DNA from 3 places in the Streptomyces sp. BoleA5 genome. Region 1 is predicted to be linked to each of the others. Evidence: riboswitches for the same ligand, from Rfam matches in the RefSeq annotation. Region 1 holds a riboswitch; each other region holds the start of a gene.
What was found. A riboswitch is a leader RNA that binds a small molecule or an ion and turns the genes downstream of it on or off. The one in region 1 is predicted to bind cobalamin.

Region 1 (4,305 bases):
CCCTTCTCACTGCACTTCAGCGGGAGCGTAGCCGCCCGTGCGTTGGTAGAACAAGTTTCAGAATCGGTTACTCAGGAGTTGGCCCGAGAGCACGAAGATACCTGTAGCCGTGCGGGGGGTTCTGGCTGGTGCGGGTGATTCCCGCCACGCCGCGGTGGGGGCCGTGGGGGGGGTTCACCCACCCGCCCGCCGCAGCAAACAACCCGCACACAACCACCGGCCGCAAAGGGCACCCACCGGGCAGCCCGGCGCAGCCGCACACGGCGGCGGAACAGAGCGGACCCCGCGGCAAGGCACCGCAGTACGCTGGGGAAGGTTCCGCACGGCGCACAGATTCGGATTGGGACAGATGACCGCAGCTCCTCAGCCGACGCCGTCCCCCGTGCCGCTGACCGAACGTCAGGAAGCCCGGCGGCGCCGCATCCTGCGCACCAGCGCCGAGCTCGCCGTGCGGGGCGGATTCGACGCCGTCCAGATGCGCGAGGTCGCCGAGCAGTCGAACGTCGCGCTCGGCACCCTCTACCGCTACTTCCCGTCCAAGATCCATCTGCTCGTCGCCACGATGCGTGACCAGCTGGAGCACCTCCACGAGGCGCTGCGCAAGCGTCCGCCCTCGGCTGCCGCGCCCGCGGACCGCGTGGCGGAGACGCTGATGCGCGCGTTCCGCGCGATGCAGCGGGAGCCGCACCTCGCGGACGCCATGGTGCGGGCGCTGACCTTCGCCGACCGTTCCGTGAGCCCGGAGGTGGACGCCGTTTCGCGGCTGACGACCGCGATCGTGCTGGACGCGATGCGGCTGGACGGGCCGCCCGGGCCCGAGCTGCTGTCCGCGGTGCGCGTCATCGAGCACACATGGCACTCGGCGCTTGTGACCTGGCTGTCCGGGCGCGCCTCGATCGCCCAGGTGAAGATCGACATCGAGACCGTCTGCCGGCTCATCGACCTGACCGATCCGCGCCGCGCGCAGGCGTGACCCCGGCACGTCGCTCCTCGGGCGGGAAGACGGCCTCGCCAGTCGGCCAGCGCGATGCTGATCGCCTCCACCGGGCAGCCCTCCGCCGCCGCGTGGGACTGCCGGGCGGAGGCCAGGGTGAAGCCGCCCGGCGCGGAGCTCACGCACATGCCCGTGCCGATGCGCACTCCCCGGTCGACCTCGATGTGCCAGCGGTCCCCCACGGGGTCAGCCCTCCCAGCCGGCGGGCAGGTGGACCATCTTGTGCTCCAGGTACTCGCCCAGCTCCTCCGGCCCGAAACTCGCGCCCGAGCCCGGAGTTCCTGTAGCCGCCGAAGGGGCCGAGCATGTCGCGGCTGAAGGTGTTGACGTCGAACGTGCCGGTGCGCCGGCGGATCGCCGGTACAGACCCTGCCGGAAGGCCGTGGTCGGAGTCGTCGGCGATGCGGACGGCCTCCGCCTCGTCCTCGTACGGCAGCAGGCAGATGACCGGGCCGAAGATCTCCTCGCGGGCGATCCGCATGGAGTTGGACACGTCGCCGAAGAGGGTGGGCTCGACGTACCAGCCGGTGGGCTGCGCCTGCGGGCGGCCGCCGCCGGTGAGGACCTTGGCGCCCTCCTGCTGCCTGAAGGCGACGTAGTCCAGGGAGCGCTGCTGCCGGCGGCGGGCGACCAGCGGCCCGACCTGGGTGGCGGGGTCAAGGGGGTCGCCGACGCCGAGGTGCTGCCCGCCCACGAGCACGCCTCCACCGGCGCCGGCGCCCGGGTACGCGAACTGCCGGACCACCACACCGCCCGCCTCGTCTCGCTCCGCGCCCTGATCGCCGAGGCCCCCCGCACCCCGTGGGAGCTCGCCGCGGCCATGCGGTGGAACCGCCTCTGGGAGCAGATCCCCTTCCCCTCCCGGAACATCGCCGTCGCCGAGGCCGAGGCCCACCTGCGCCGCCTGGTCAAGCTCGGGCACGCCGAACCGGTGCCCGGTTCCGACCCGGTCGCGTACACCGCGGTGTGAGCGGCCGGTGTGAGGCAGACCGCACCAGGCCGGGCACGGCGCGGCACGCGGTCCCGGCTAAGGTGTGCTCGACACAACCAAGTCCAATCACGTCCGAGCGGGGGAAGCCGGTGCGAATCCGGCGCTGACCCGCAACCGTGAGCCGTCCCCGGCCGGGGAGGGCCCAGCCGGAGCACCCGCGCGGACGGGAGCGGCTCTTCCGTCGAGGTACACGGAGCCGGAGCCCGGTGCCGTGACCGCGCGCCCGCATCCGTCTGCGCGACCGCTCACCCGAAAGGCACCACCCGATGCATCTGCGCCGCACCGCCGCGGCCGCCCTGGCCGCCTTCAGCACGCTCCTCATAGCCGCGTCGCCGTCACCCTCGCCGGCAGCGGCCCCCGCCGCGCTGTACGGGGACGCCGACCCGACGTACGACGGCGTGTGGCGCCAGTCGTACGCGCTGCTGGCGCTGCACGCGGCCGACATGGAACCGGCCGGTGACGCGGTGAAGTGGCTCGCCGGGCAGCAGTGCGCGGACGGCGGATTCGCCTCGTACCGTCCCGACCCGACGGCGCCCTGCGACCCGGGGACCGAGGACACCAACGCCACCGCCATAGCCGTCCAGGCGCTCGCCGTCCACGGGCAGGACTTCGCCGTCAAGCGCGCCGCCGAGTGGCTCGCCAAGGTGCAGAACCGCGACGGCGGTTGGTCGTACAACCCCGGCGGAGCCTCCGACGCCGACTCCACGGGCGTCGTCATCGGCGGCCTCAAGGCCGCCGGCACCGACGTCAAGTCCGTGACCACCGACGGCCTGTCGCCCTACGACGCGCTGCGCTCCCTCCAGTTGGCCTGCGGCAAGAAGGACGGCGGCGCGTTCGCCTACCAGCCCGACCCCAAGTCGGGTGACCTCGCGGCCAACGCCAAGGCCACCGCCGACGCCGTGCGCGGCGCCGAGGGCGCGGGCCTCGTCGTCGAGGCCCCCGGCCGCGACGTCCCCGTGCGCGACGGGTGCGGCGGCAGCGCCTCCGACGCGGGCGCCGCCTGGCTCGCGGCCCGGCTCACCGCCGGCGGCGGCCACTTCGACGCCGTCACCCCGGGCTCCGACCAGAAGACCCCCGACTTCGGCACCACCGCCGACGCCGTCATCGCCCTCGTCGCCGGCGGCCATCTCGACGCCGCCAAGGGCGCCTACAACTGGCTCGCCGCCAACTCCGGCGCCTGGGCGAAGGACAACCCCACCGCCCTCGCACAGCTCGCCCTCGCCGCGTACGCCACCGGCAACCCGATGCGGGACCACGTCACGCGGCTCAGCGCCCTCGGCCCGGTCGCCCAGCAGAAGCCCGAGTCCTCGGACGGCAGTTCGGTGTGGTGGATCGTGGGCGCCTGCCTGGTCGCCGGCATCGGCATCGGGGTGCTGCTCGCCGGCCGGAAGCACCGGCTGTGAGGCGGCCGCCCCTCACGGCGGCGGCACTCCTCCTGGCCCTGGTGGCCGCCCTCGTCTCGACGCCCGCGCACGCGGCCGCCTACCGGTACTGGTCCTTCTGGCAGCGTGACGCCGCCACCGGCGCCTGGACGTACGCGACGACCGGGCCGGCCCTCAGCCGCCCCGGCGACGGTGCCGTGGAGGGCTGGCGCTTCGGCGTCAGCCCCGACGCCGACTCGGCCGCCCGCCCCCGCGGCACGGCCCGGTTCGCCGCCGTCTGCGAGGGCACCCCGGCCCGCCCGGGCACCAAGCGGGTCGCCCTGCTGCTCGACTTCGGCACCGCCGCCGACGCCCCGGCCATCCGCACCGCCTGCGCCCGCGTCCCCGCCGACGCCACCTCCGCCGACGCCCTGGCCGCCGTCGCGCCCCCGCTCCGCTACAACTCCGCGGGCCTGGTCTGCGCCATCGCCGGCTACCCCGCCAAGGGCTGCGGCGAGCAGGTCGCCGACGCCGCCGCACCCCCCGCCCCCACCTCTTCCCCGGGCCCCGCGCTCGGCACGTACGGCGCCGCAGGAGTCGTCCTCCTCGTCGTCGCGGCCGCCGCCTGGCAGGTCCGCCGCCGCCGGAGCGACCGCCCGTGACCGCCGGCACACCCCTGCCCCGACCGCCGAGGGCACTCACGCTGCCGGTTCGGCTGCGCCCCCGTGACCGCCGCGACGGCTCGCCCACCCCGGACACCCGCCGTTCCGCCGACGCTGCTCCGCCCCGGCCGCGACAGCGATCAGTCGTGCCGTCCGGTGACACCCCCGGCGCACCACGCACGGCGAACGCGACCGACGGGCTGTCCAGGGCATCGCGAGCCCTCGCGCTGCTTCCCCGGCCGCGCCCGCGCAGCCGCGACGCCTCGCCCACCCGCGACGCCTCGCCCACCCCGGACG
Region 2 (4,305 bases), on a different contig from region 1:
GGGGCAGCGCGTGCACCGGCGAGTGCCCGTGCCGGTAGAGCCGGTGGGCGTGGCCCGCGCCCACCGTCAGCCCTCGTCCGCGCGCGGCCGGCGGCGGACGATCCAGAAGACGCCGGTGCCGAGCGCCAGGGTGGCGCCGACACCGATGACACCGGCGAGGCCGCCGGAGAGCCGGGCGTCGCCGACGTCCTTGGTCTGGTAGTCCGCCAGCGGCGAGTCCTTGGCCGCGTGGTCCTCGGCCTTCTTGTCGATGCCGTGGTCGGCGGCGACCTTCTCCAGCCCGTCGGGGCTGGCCGAGGCGTAGTAGCTGACGAATCCGGCGAGCGCCAGGGCGGCGATCAGGCCGGCGATCCACAGCGGCCGTATGCCGCCGCGCTTCGGGGTGTCGGTCACGGCCGCCATCAGACGGTCGCCTCCTTCAGTTCCAGCGGGCGGCGCAGGTCACGGGCGCCGTGGACGAGGTCGGGGCGGACGGCGATGACGGCGCCCACCGTCGCGGCGGTGATCACCGCCTCACCGATGCCGATCAGGACGTGCACGCCGACCATGGCGGTGAAGACCTTGCCGAGCGAGACGTCGGTCGTCCCGCCCAGCGCGTAGATCCCGGTGAAGGCGACCGCCGCGGCCGGGACGGAGACCAGGGCCGCGACGAAGGCCGCGCCCGTCACCCCGCCGCGCCCGTTCGGCAGCACCTTGACCAGAGCGCGGAAGAGGGCGTAGGCGACGACCACGGTCACGATCGCCATGTCGGTGATGTTCACGCCGAGGGCGGTGAGGCCGCCGTCGGCGAAGAGCACGCCCTGGATGAGCAGGACCACGGACACGCACAACACCCCTGTATAGGGGCCGACGAGTATCGCCGCGAGCGCTCCGCCGAGGAGGTGGCCGCTGGTGCCGGCGGCCACCGGGAAGTTGAGCATCTGGACGGCGAAGATGAACGCGGAGACGAGTCCGGCCAGCGGCGCGGTGCGCTCGTCCAGTTCGCGTCGCGCACCGCGCAGGCTCACCGCCACGGCTGCCGCCGCGACGGCACCGGCCGCCACCGACACCGGGGCGTCGATGAATCCGTCGGGTACATGCATGGAGAGCTCCGCTCCGGGGTCGCGTCGGAAGTCGAACGCTCAATCATAGAGTCCTATTGCGACTGACTTGCAAGAGCCTGTCTGATGCTGGAGCGCATGCCCCGCGTATGCCCGTTCGCGCTTCATCCCGCTTCAGCCCGCTTCAGCCGCGCTTCCGGTGCCCGGTCAGCCCAACGGGCGCCCCGCCCGCAGGTTCCAGCGTCCGGACCGCCCGCTGAATTCCGTCGCCGTCAGCGGGGGCACGTCGATCCGCCAGAAGGACGCCTCCGGCGCACCCAGGGCCCGTACCGCGCAGGCCCGGACGATCTCCGGTTCGACGACGGCGAGCACCCGGCCCGGCGTGGCGGCGAGCCCGTCGAGCCAGCCGCCGACGCGGGCGCACAGCTCGCGCAGCGACTCGGCGTCGTGCGGCGCGGCGTCCGGGTCGGAGAGCCAGGCGGCCACCGCCTCCGGTTCCTCGGCGCTCACCTCGGCCAGGGTGCGTCCCCGCCAGCGGCCCAGCGCCCAGCCCGCGGGCGCGGTCTCCTCGGCGGCGAGGCCGAGCGCCTGCGCGGTCGCGTGGCAGCGCACCGTGGGCGAGACGGGCACCGGTACCGCGGAGGGCAGCGAACCGGCCAAGGCGCGGGCGGCGGCGAGCGCCTGCCCGTCCGGCGGCACGTCGTCGTCGAAACGCGCCTCGCGCAGCGCCGCGTTCACCACCGGTGAGATCAACGTCACCCGGGTCGTCATGCACCCTCCTCGTTCTCCGGCGATCACCTGGAATCGCCGACTGCCGCCCCGCACCGGGCCTGCCCGCGGCACCGAAGCGGCTCCCGCGCATGCCGTGGCGTGAACGCGCGCCCTTGGCCGGATCACCGGATCGCGGTACCGTCACGACGACATTCACGACGACACGGCGGAAGTCCGGTGCAAATCCGGCACGGTCGCGCCACTGTAAGCCCAGCCCAGCGCCAGGCGAGTCAGACCCGCAGTCGTCCGACAGAGCTCCACCGACCGGGACGCGAGTTCCCACCAGGAGGTCATGCCATGGCGCAGTCCGCCGCCTCGCCGGCCATAGCCCCTTCCGCCGCCCCCTTGACGCTGCCGATCAGGGCGATCCTGCCCTGGGCGGTCTTCTTCGGCGTCCTGATGCTGGTCCTGCTCTACTTCGTGGGTGCCGAGCAGGGGGCCACGTCCCTCATGTCCGGTGAGAACGTCCACGAGTGGCTGCACGACGGGCGCCACCTGCTCGGCTTCCCCTGCCACTGACAGGGGCGCCGCACCGATGAACCCCGCCACCCCCGTCAATTCGGTCACCGTCAGACAACTGCTGGTGCGGGGCATGCTGGCCGGCCTCGCCGCCGGCGCGTTCGCGCTGGTCGTCGCCTACCTGCTGGGCGAGTCCCGGGTCGACGCCGCCATCGCGTTCGAGGAGTCGCACGCCCACGAGCACGGCGGCACCGAACCGGTCAGCCGTGCCCTGCAGTCCACCGCCGGTCTGGCCACCGGCCTCCTCGTGTACGGCGTGGCGCTGGGCGGCATCGCCGCGCTCGCCTACTGCTTCGCCCTCGGGCGGATCGGCCGCTTCGGCGCCCGGTCGACGGCGATGCTGCTGTCGGCCGCGGCGCTCGTCGCGGTCTACGTCGTGCCCTTCCTGAAGTACCCCGCCAACCCGCCGGCCGTCGGCGACCCCGACACCATCGGCGAACGCACCACGCTGTACTTCCTGATGATGCTGCTCAGCGTGCTGCTCGCGATCGCCACCGTGATCCTGGGCAGGCGCCTCGCGCCGCGCCTGGGCAACTGGTACGCGACCGTGGCCGCCGGCGTCTTCCTCGTCGTGACCGTGGGGCTCGCGTACGCGCTGCTGCCCGGGATCGACGAGGTGCCGGAGCACTTCCCGGCGCAACTGCTGTGGCAGTTCCGTCTGGCGGCGCTGGCGGTCCAGCTGACGCTGTGGACCTCCTTCGGGCTGGTCTTCGGCCACCTGGCCGGACGCCTGCTGGAACCGGCCCCGGCCGCCGCCTCCGCGGGGCGCGACGCCGTGGGCGCGGGCACGGCGGCCTCCGTCTAGGGCCGCCGTCCGGGCCCTCGGCCGGGCCCGCCGCACCGTACGCACGACCGCCCGTACGACGCTCAGCGCGTCGTGCGGGCGGTCGCGTGCACGGAGGAGACGAGCGCGTGCAGCCGGTCCGCCGCGGCGCGGCCGAAGGCGGGGTCGTTGAGGTGCGTGTCGTACTCGGCGACCTCCACCCGGCTGCCGCGCAACTCCTCGCGGAGGGTGTGGAACAGCACCCCGTCCACCGCCCGGTCGTGGTACGGCCCGCCCGGCGCCCCGAGGGTGGACAGCCCGCGCAGCGGCAGCAGGAGCGTGGCCGGGCCGGTGGCCGCGCGCAGCTTCGCGGCGACCTGACGGCCGAGTTCGGCGCACTCGGCGGCGGAGGTGCGGATCACGGTCACCGACGGGTTGTGGACGTGGACGTGACGGGCCCGGAAGCGGTCCGGCAGCGAGCCGAGCGGGCCGAACTTGACCATGTCGAGCGCTCCCGGGCTCACCACCTGGGGCAGTCCGGCGCGGCCCGCGGCGCGCAGCCGGTCGGGCCCCGCGCCGAAGGCGCCGCCCACCAGCTCGTCGGCGAGCTCGCTGAGCGTCAGGTCGAGCACCCCGCTGAACATGCCCTCCCCGGCGAGCGACTCCAGGGAGCGGCCGCCGGAGCCCACGGAGTGGAAGACCAGCACCTCGTAGCCGAGTTCGGTGAGCCGCGCCCGGGCGGCGTCGACCCCGGGGGTCGTCACCCCCGCCATGCTCGCCGCCACCAGCGGCCGGTCCCCGGCGGGCGCGGCGGGCGCCCCGGCGAAGCCCCTGGCCATCCCGGCGATGGCGTCGGCCGCGTTCGCCAGGATCGGCGCCGACACCCGGTTGACGCCCGCGATGTCGACGACGCTGTACATCATGGCGATGTCGGTCGAGCCGACGTACGGGGAGACGTCGCCCGCGGCCATCGAGGAGACCATCAGCTTCGGCACGCCCAGCGGCAGCTCCCGCATCGCGCGGGTGGCGATCGAGGTGCCGCCGCTGCCCCCGACGGCCAGCACGCCGTGCAGCCTGCCCTCGTCGTGCAGCCGGCGCACCACCCGGGCCGCCCCCTCGGCCATGACCGTCACCGCGGTGCCGCGGTCGCCCGCCCTGCGCAGCCGTTCGGCGTCCGCACCCGCGGCGGAGGCCACGACGGAGCGGGGGATG
Region 3 (4,305 bases), on a different contig from region 1:
CCCGTCCTCCTCGTCGATGCCGAGGCCGTGCCGGAACGGCAGCACCCCGTAGAAGCGGCGTCCGGTCAGCCCGCGCAGCATCTCAAGACCCGGCTCCAGCAGGGACACGTCGCCGCGGAACTTGTTGACCAGGTATCCGCAGACCAGTTCCTGGTCCTCCGGGGCGAGCAGCGCCGTCGTCCCGAAGAACGAGGCGAAGACCCCTCCCCGGTCGATGTCGCCGACCACGACCACCGGGAGCCGGGCGGCCCGCGCCAGGCCCATGTTGACGATGTCGCCCCGCCGCAGGTTGATCTCGGCCGGGCTGCCGGCGCCCTCGCAGATCACCGCGTCGTACCGCCCGCGCAGCTCCTCCAGGCAGCCGGTGACGGTCTCCAGCAGCTCCGCGCGGCTCCCGTTGTGGTAGCCGCGCGCACTCATCTCGCCCACCGGGCGCCCCATCAGGACGACCTGGCTCGTGCGGTCCCCGCCGGGCTTGAGCAGCACCGGGTTCATCAGGGCCGACGGCTCCACGCGCGCGGCCTGGGCCTGCATCGCCTGGGCGCGGCCGATCTCGGCGCCCTCGCGGGTCACGTACGAGTTCAGCGACATGTTCTGCGCCTTGAACGGCGCCACGGACACGCCCTGCCGCGTCAGCCACCGGCAGATCCCCGCCGTGACGACGCTCTTGCCGGCGTCCGACGTGGTCCCCGCGACCAGCAGGCCCCCGCCCCTCATGAGTCCCTCCCCCGGGCGACCGCGCCCCACGCCAGGCGCCCGCCCACCGCGACCACCAGCGCCAGCGCGCCGACCCGCCGCGACAACCGCGCCGCCCGTTCGATGTCCCGTACCTCCACCGGCCGGTTCCCCGCCCCCAGCACGGGCCGGTGCTCCACCCGCCCGTCATAGGCAAGCGTCCCCCCGAGGCGCACGCCCAACGCCCCGGCGAACGAGGCCTCCACCGGCCCCGCGTTCGGGCTGGGATGCCGGGGGCCGTCCGTGCGCCAGGCCCGCCACGCCCCCCGGGGGTCGGGGCCGGCCAGCACCGCGAGCGCGGCGGTCAGCCGGGCGCCGGGGTAGCCGGCGACGTCGTCCAGCCGGGCCGCGGCCCAGCCGAACCGCCGGTGCCGCGGCGACTTGTGACCCACCATCGCGTCCAGGGTGTTGACCGCCCGGAAGCCCACGAGCCCCGGTACGCCGCCCAGCGCACCCCACACCAGGGCCCCCACGACGGCGTCCGAGGTGTTCTCCGCGACGGACTCCACCACCGCCCGGGCCAGTTGCGCCTCGTCCAGCGCCTGCGGGTCGCGGCCGCACAGATGGGGCAGCCGCTCGCGCGCCGCCTCCATGTCACCGGTGGACAGGGCGGCACCGACGATCCGTGCCTCGTGTACCAGGGATGTCCCGCCGAGCACGGCCCAGGTCGCCGCCGCCGTCAGGGCGACGGACGCCGCTCCGGAACGGCGCACGGCACGCTGGAGCCCGGCCGCGGCCGCCACGGCGCCGCCCGCGCACAGGGCCGTGTGGAGGGCGCCGCGACCGCGGTGGTCGCGCCACAGCGCCCGCTCCAGGCGGGCGGCGGCGCGGCCGAACACCGCGACGGGGTGACCGCGGCGCGGGTCGGCGAGGGCCAGGTCGGCGAGCCAGCCGAGGGCGGCGCCGGTGGCGAACGCGCACGGCGCCGCGACGCCGGTGCCGGGTGAACGGCCGGAGCCGCGCATCACAGGAGTCCTCACTCAGGGTCCGCGCCCTGGTTCGACGTGACCGGCGACGAGAGTCTCCTGGCTCCCGGATCGGCGGCACCCCCGGCCTTCCAGCCCCGAGTCGGGGCCGTGGCCATGGGCGGGGGTCCGCTCCCCGGTGACAGTGGCGGGACCGCGCCGGATTCGCACCGGACTTCCTCTCCTGCCGCCGTTTGGCGGTTCCGATACCACCACGCCCCGCTCCGGCCCGTCAACTCATCGCGACAGCCTGTGGACAAGAAGAAACCCCAGCTCACGGCCGGAAGGCCGGGAGCTGAGGTCAACTTCACACCGCGGTGCGCGGGGACGTGCGGGTCAGGCGACGATCAGGTAGATCCCGTACGCCACCGCCGCCGCGCACAGCGCGAAGCACAGGTACGCGCCGGTGCGGGCCAGGGCGGTGGTGCCACCCGCGGCGGAGGTGCCCGCCTCGCCGCCGCCGGCGGTGCCCTGCCTGGACAGGCCGACGATGCCGAGGGTGAACAGGCCGACGAGTCCGACGGTCACGGCGAGGCTGACGCCGAAGACGGAGCCGAGGGCAGCCCAGTCGATGTGCATGGTGCTGGTTCCTTCCGGGGCCGGTGCGGCTGCCGCCGTCAGGCGGAGGCCTTGGCGGGGTCGGTGCCGGCGGCGGTCGTGGTCAGCCCCGCGGGCGGCGGGATGACGGCGGCGATGGCCGTGGTGATGACGCCCGGCTCCTCGGCGTCGTGGCCCTCGTTGACGTTGGTGTGGTCGACGGGCTTGCGGCGGGAGGCGATCCAGATCGCGGTGCACGCGGCGAGCGCCAGGACGGCGACCGTCGTGACACCCCAGTCGCCCTGGTCGGCGAGGAGCGCGGCGCCCGCCGCGACCAGGCCCGCGGCAGGGAGGGTGAGCCCCCACGCGGCGAACATCCGGCCCGCGGTGCTCCAGCGGACGACACCGCCCTTGCGGCCGACGCCGGCGCCCATGACGGAGCCGGAGCAGACCTGCGTGGTGGAGAGCGAGAAGCCGAGGTGCGAGGAGGCCAGGATGACGGTCGCGGCGCCGGTCTGGGCGGCGAAGCCCTGCGGCGGCTGGATGTCGGTGATGCCCTTGCCCATGGTGCGGATGATCCGCCAGCCACCGATGAAGGTGCCGAGCGCGATCGCCATGCCCGCCGAGACGATGACCCACAGCGGCGGGTCGGAGTCGGGCGCGACGACGTTGCCGGCGATCAGGGCGAGGGTGATGACACCCATGGTCTTCTGTGCGTCGTTGGTGCCGTGGGCGAGGGAGACGAGGCCGGCCGAGGCGATCTGCCCGGCCCGGTAGCCCTTGGCGGTGGCGGCCGGATCGGCGTTGCGGCCGATGCGGTAGGTCAGCCGGGTCGCCAGCATCGCGCCGACCCCGGCGACCACCGGGGCGCAGACGGCCGGGATCAGGACCTTCATGACGACCGCGTCACCGTTGACCGAGCTGAATCCGGCCGAGGCGACGGAGGCGCCGATGAGGCCGCCGAAGAGGGCGTGGGAGGAGCTGGAGGGGAGTCCCGCCAGCCAGGTCAGCAGGTTCCAGACGATCGCGCCGACGAGTCCCGCGAAGATCACCTCGGGCTTGATGCCCGCGCTCTCGTCGAGGATCCCGCCGGAGATCGTCTTCGCCACCTCGACGGAGAGGAAGGCGCCGACGAGGTTGAGCACGGCGGACATGGCCACCGCCGTCTTGGGCTTGAGTGCGCCAGTGGAGATGGTGGTCGCCATCGCATTGGCGGTGTCGTGGAAACCGTTCGTGAAGTCGAACACGAGTGCGGTAATGATCACGATTCCGATCAGGAGCGTGATGTGTTCCATTGACCCAGGCATTCGTTCGATCGGACAGTGGCGGTGGCGACCGTACGGAGTCTGGATGAACGGAAGGTGAACGAGGGGAGGCGCGGCGGTGCCGGTGCGTGCGGGGGGTGTGGCCCGGCCCCGGCCGCGGCCCGGAATCCGGCCTTTCGCGTGCTTCGACCACCCCTTTCCGGAGGTCAGGAAGAGATCCTGGTCACGCGGCGACGGCCCGCTCCGCCGCCGTCTCGCGGCACGAACCGGGGGCGTGCCGGCGGTGGTCCGTGCGCGTTCGTCTCGCGCCCTGCGGGCGCAAGCGCCGGCCCCGCACGTACCGGCCGAATCTCCTCTGGCTAGTGGCGGCCCGAGATGCGGTCCGCGATGCGGGCCACCCGGTCGGTCTCCACGCTGCGTCCGGCCTGCTCGCGCCGGTCGGCGCCGCGGTAGGCCGCGTACAGCCCGTGCACCCCGATCCACCGGAAGGGCTCGGGCTCCCAGCGGCGCACGCGGTGGTGCACCCACGGCAGGGCCGTCAGCTCGGTTCCGTGCGCCTGGCCGGAGTCCATCTGCACGAGGTCCCGCAGCGTCCGCGCCGCGAGGTTCGCCGTGGCGACACCGCTGCCGACGTAGCCGCCCGCCCAGCCCAGGCCGGTGGAGCGGTCCAGCTCGACGGTCGCGCACCAGTCGCGCGGCACGCCGAGCACCCCGGACCAGGCGTGGTCGATCCCCACCCGCCCCGTCGCCGGGAAGAAGCGCACGAGGATCTCGCGGAGCGCCTCCACCGTCGCCGCCTGGGT

Region 2: another riboswitch for cobalamin. It lies ahead of B085_RS0113615 (CbtB domain-containing protein); the one in region 1 lies ahead of B085_RS0101835 (prenyltransferase/squalene oxidase repeat-containing protein).
Region 3: another riboswitch for cobalamin. It lies ahead of B085_RS0121355 (cobalamin biosynthesis protein); the one in region 1 lies ahead of B085_RS0101835 (prenyltransferase/squalene oxidase repeat-containing protein).

What each region holds. Positions count from the first base shown of each region.
Region 1 is NZ_KB892090.1:387,233-391,537, reverse strand. It holds gene B085_RS0101850 (TetR family transcriptional regulator) at 350-973, shown strand; partial or broken gene B085_RS50360 (ferredoxin) at 936-1,176, opposite strand; partial or broken gene B085_RS0101845 (aldehyde dehydrogenase family protein) at 1,181-1,673, opposite strand; partial or broken gene B085_RS0101840 (MBL fold metallo-hydrolase) at 1,668-1,964, shown strand; cobalamin riboswitch at 2,037-2,163, shown strand; gene B085_RS0101835 (prenyltransferase/squalene oxidase repeat-containing protein) at 2,252-3,388, shown strand; gene B085_RS0101830 (SCO2322 family protein) at 3,385-4,008, shown strand.
Region 2 is NZ_KB892098.1:63,566-67,870, reverse strand. It holds gene cbiQ (cobalt ECF transporter T component CbiQ) at 1-64, opposite strand, end outside; partial or broken gene B085_RS42285 (energy-coupling factor ABC transporter permease) at 67-1,082, opposite strand; gene B085_RS0113620 (histidine phosphatase family protein) at 1,248-1,811, opposite strand; cobalamin riboswitch at 1,933-2,070, shown strand; gene B085_RS0113615 (CbtB domain-containing protein) at 2,109-2,330, shown strand; gene B085_RS0113610 (CbtA family protein) at 2,347-3,135, shown strand; gene B085_RS0113605 (Tm-1-like ATP-binding domain-containing protein) at 3,198-4,305, opposite strand, start outside.
Region 3 is NZ_KB892107.1:56,893-61,197, reverse strand. It holds gene B085_RS0121360 (cobyric acid synthase) at 1-717, opposite strand, end outside; gene B085_RS0121355 (cobalamin biosynthesis protein) at 714-1,700, opposite strand; cobalamin riboswitch at 1,754-1,883, opposite strand; gene B085_RS0121350 (hypothetical protein) at 2,037-2,279, opposite strand; gene B085_RS0121345 (inorganic phosphate transporter) at 2,318-3,532, opposite strand; gene B085_RS0121340 (NAD(P)/FAD-dependent oxidoreductase) at 3,862-4,305, opposite strand, start outside.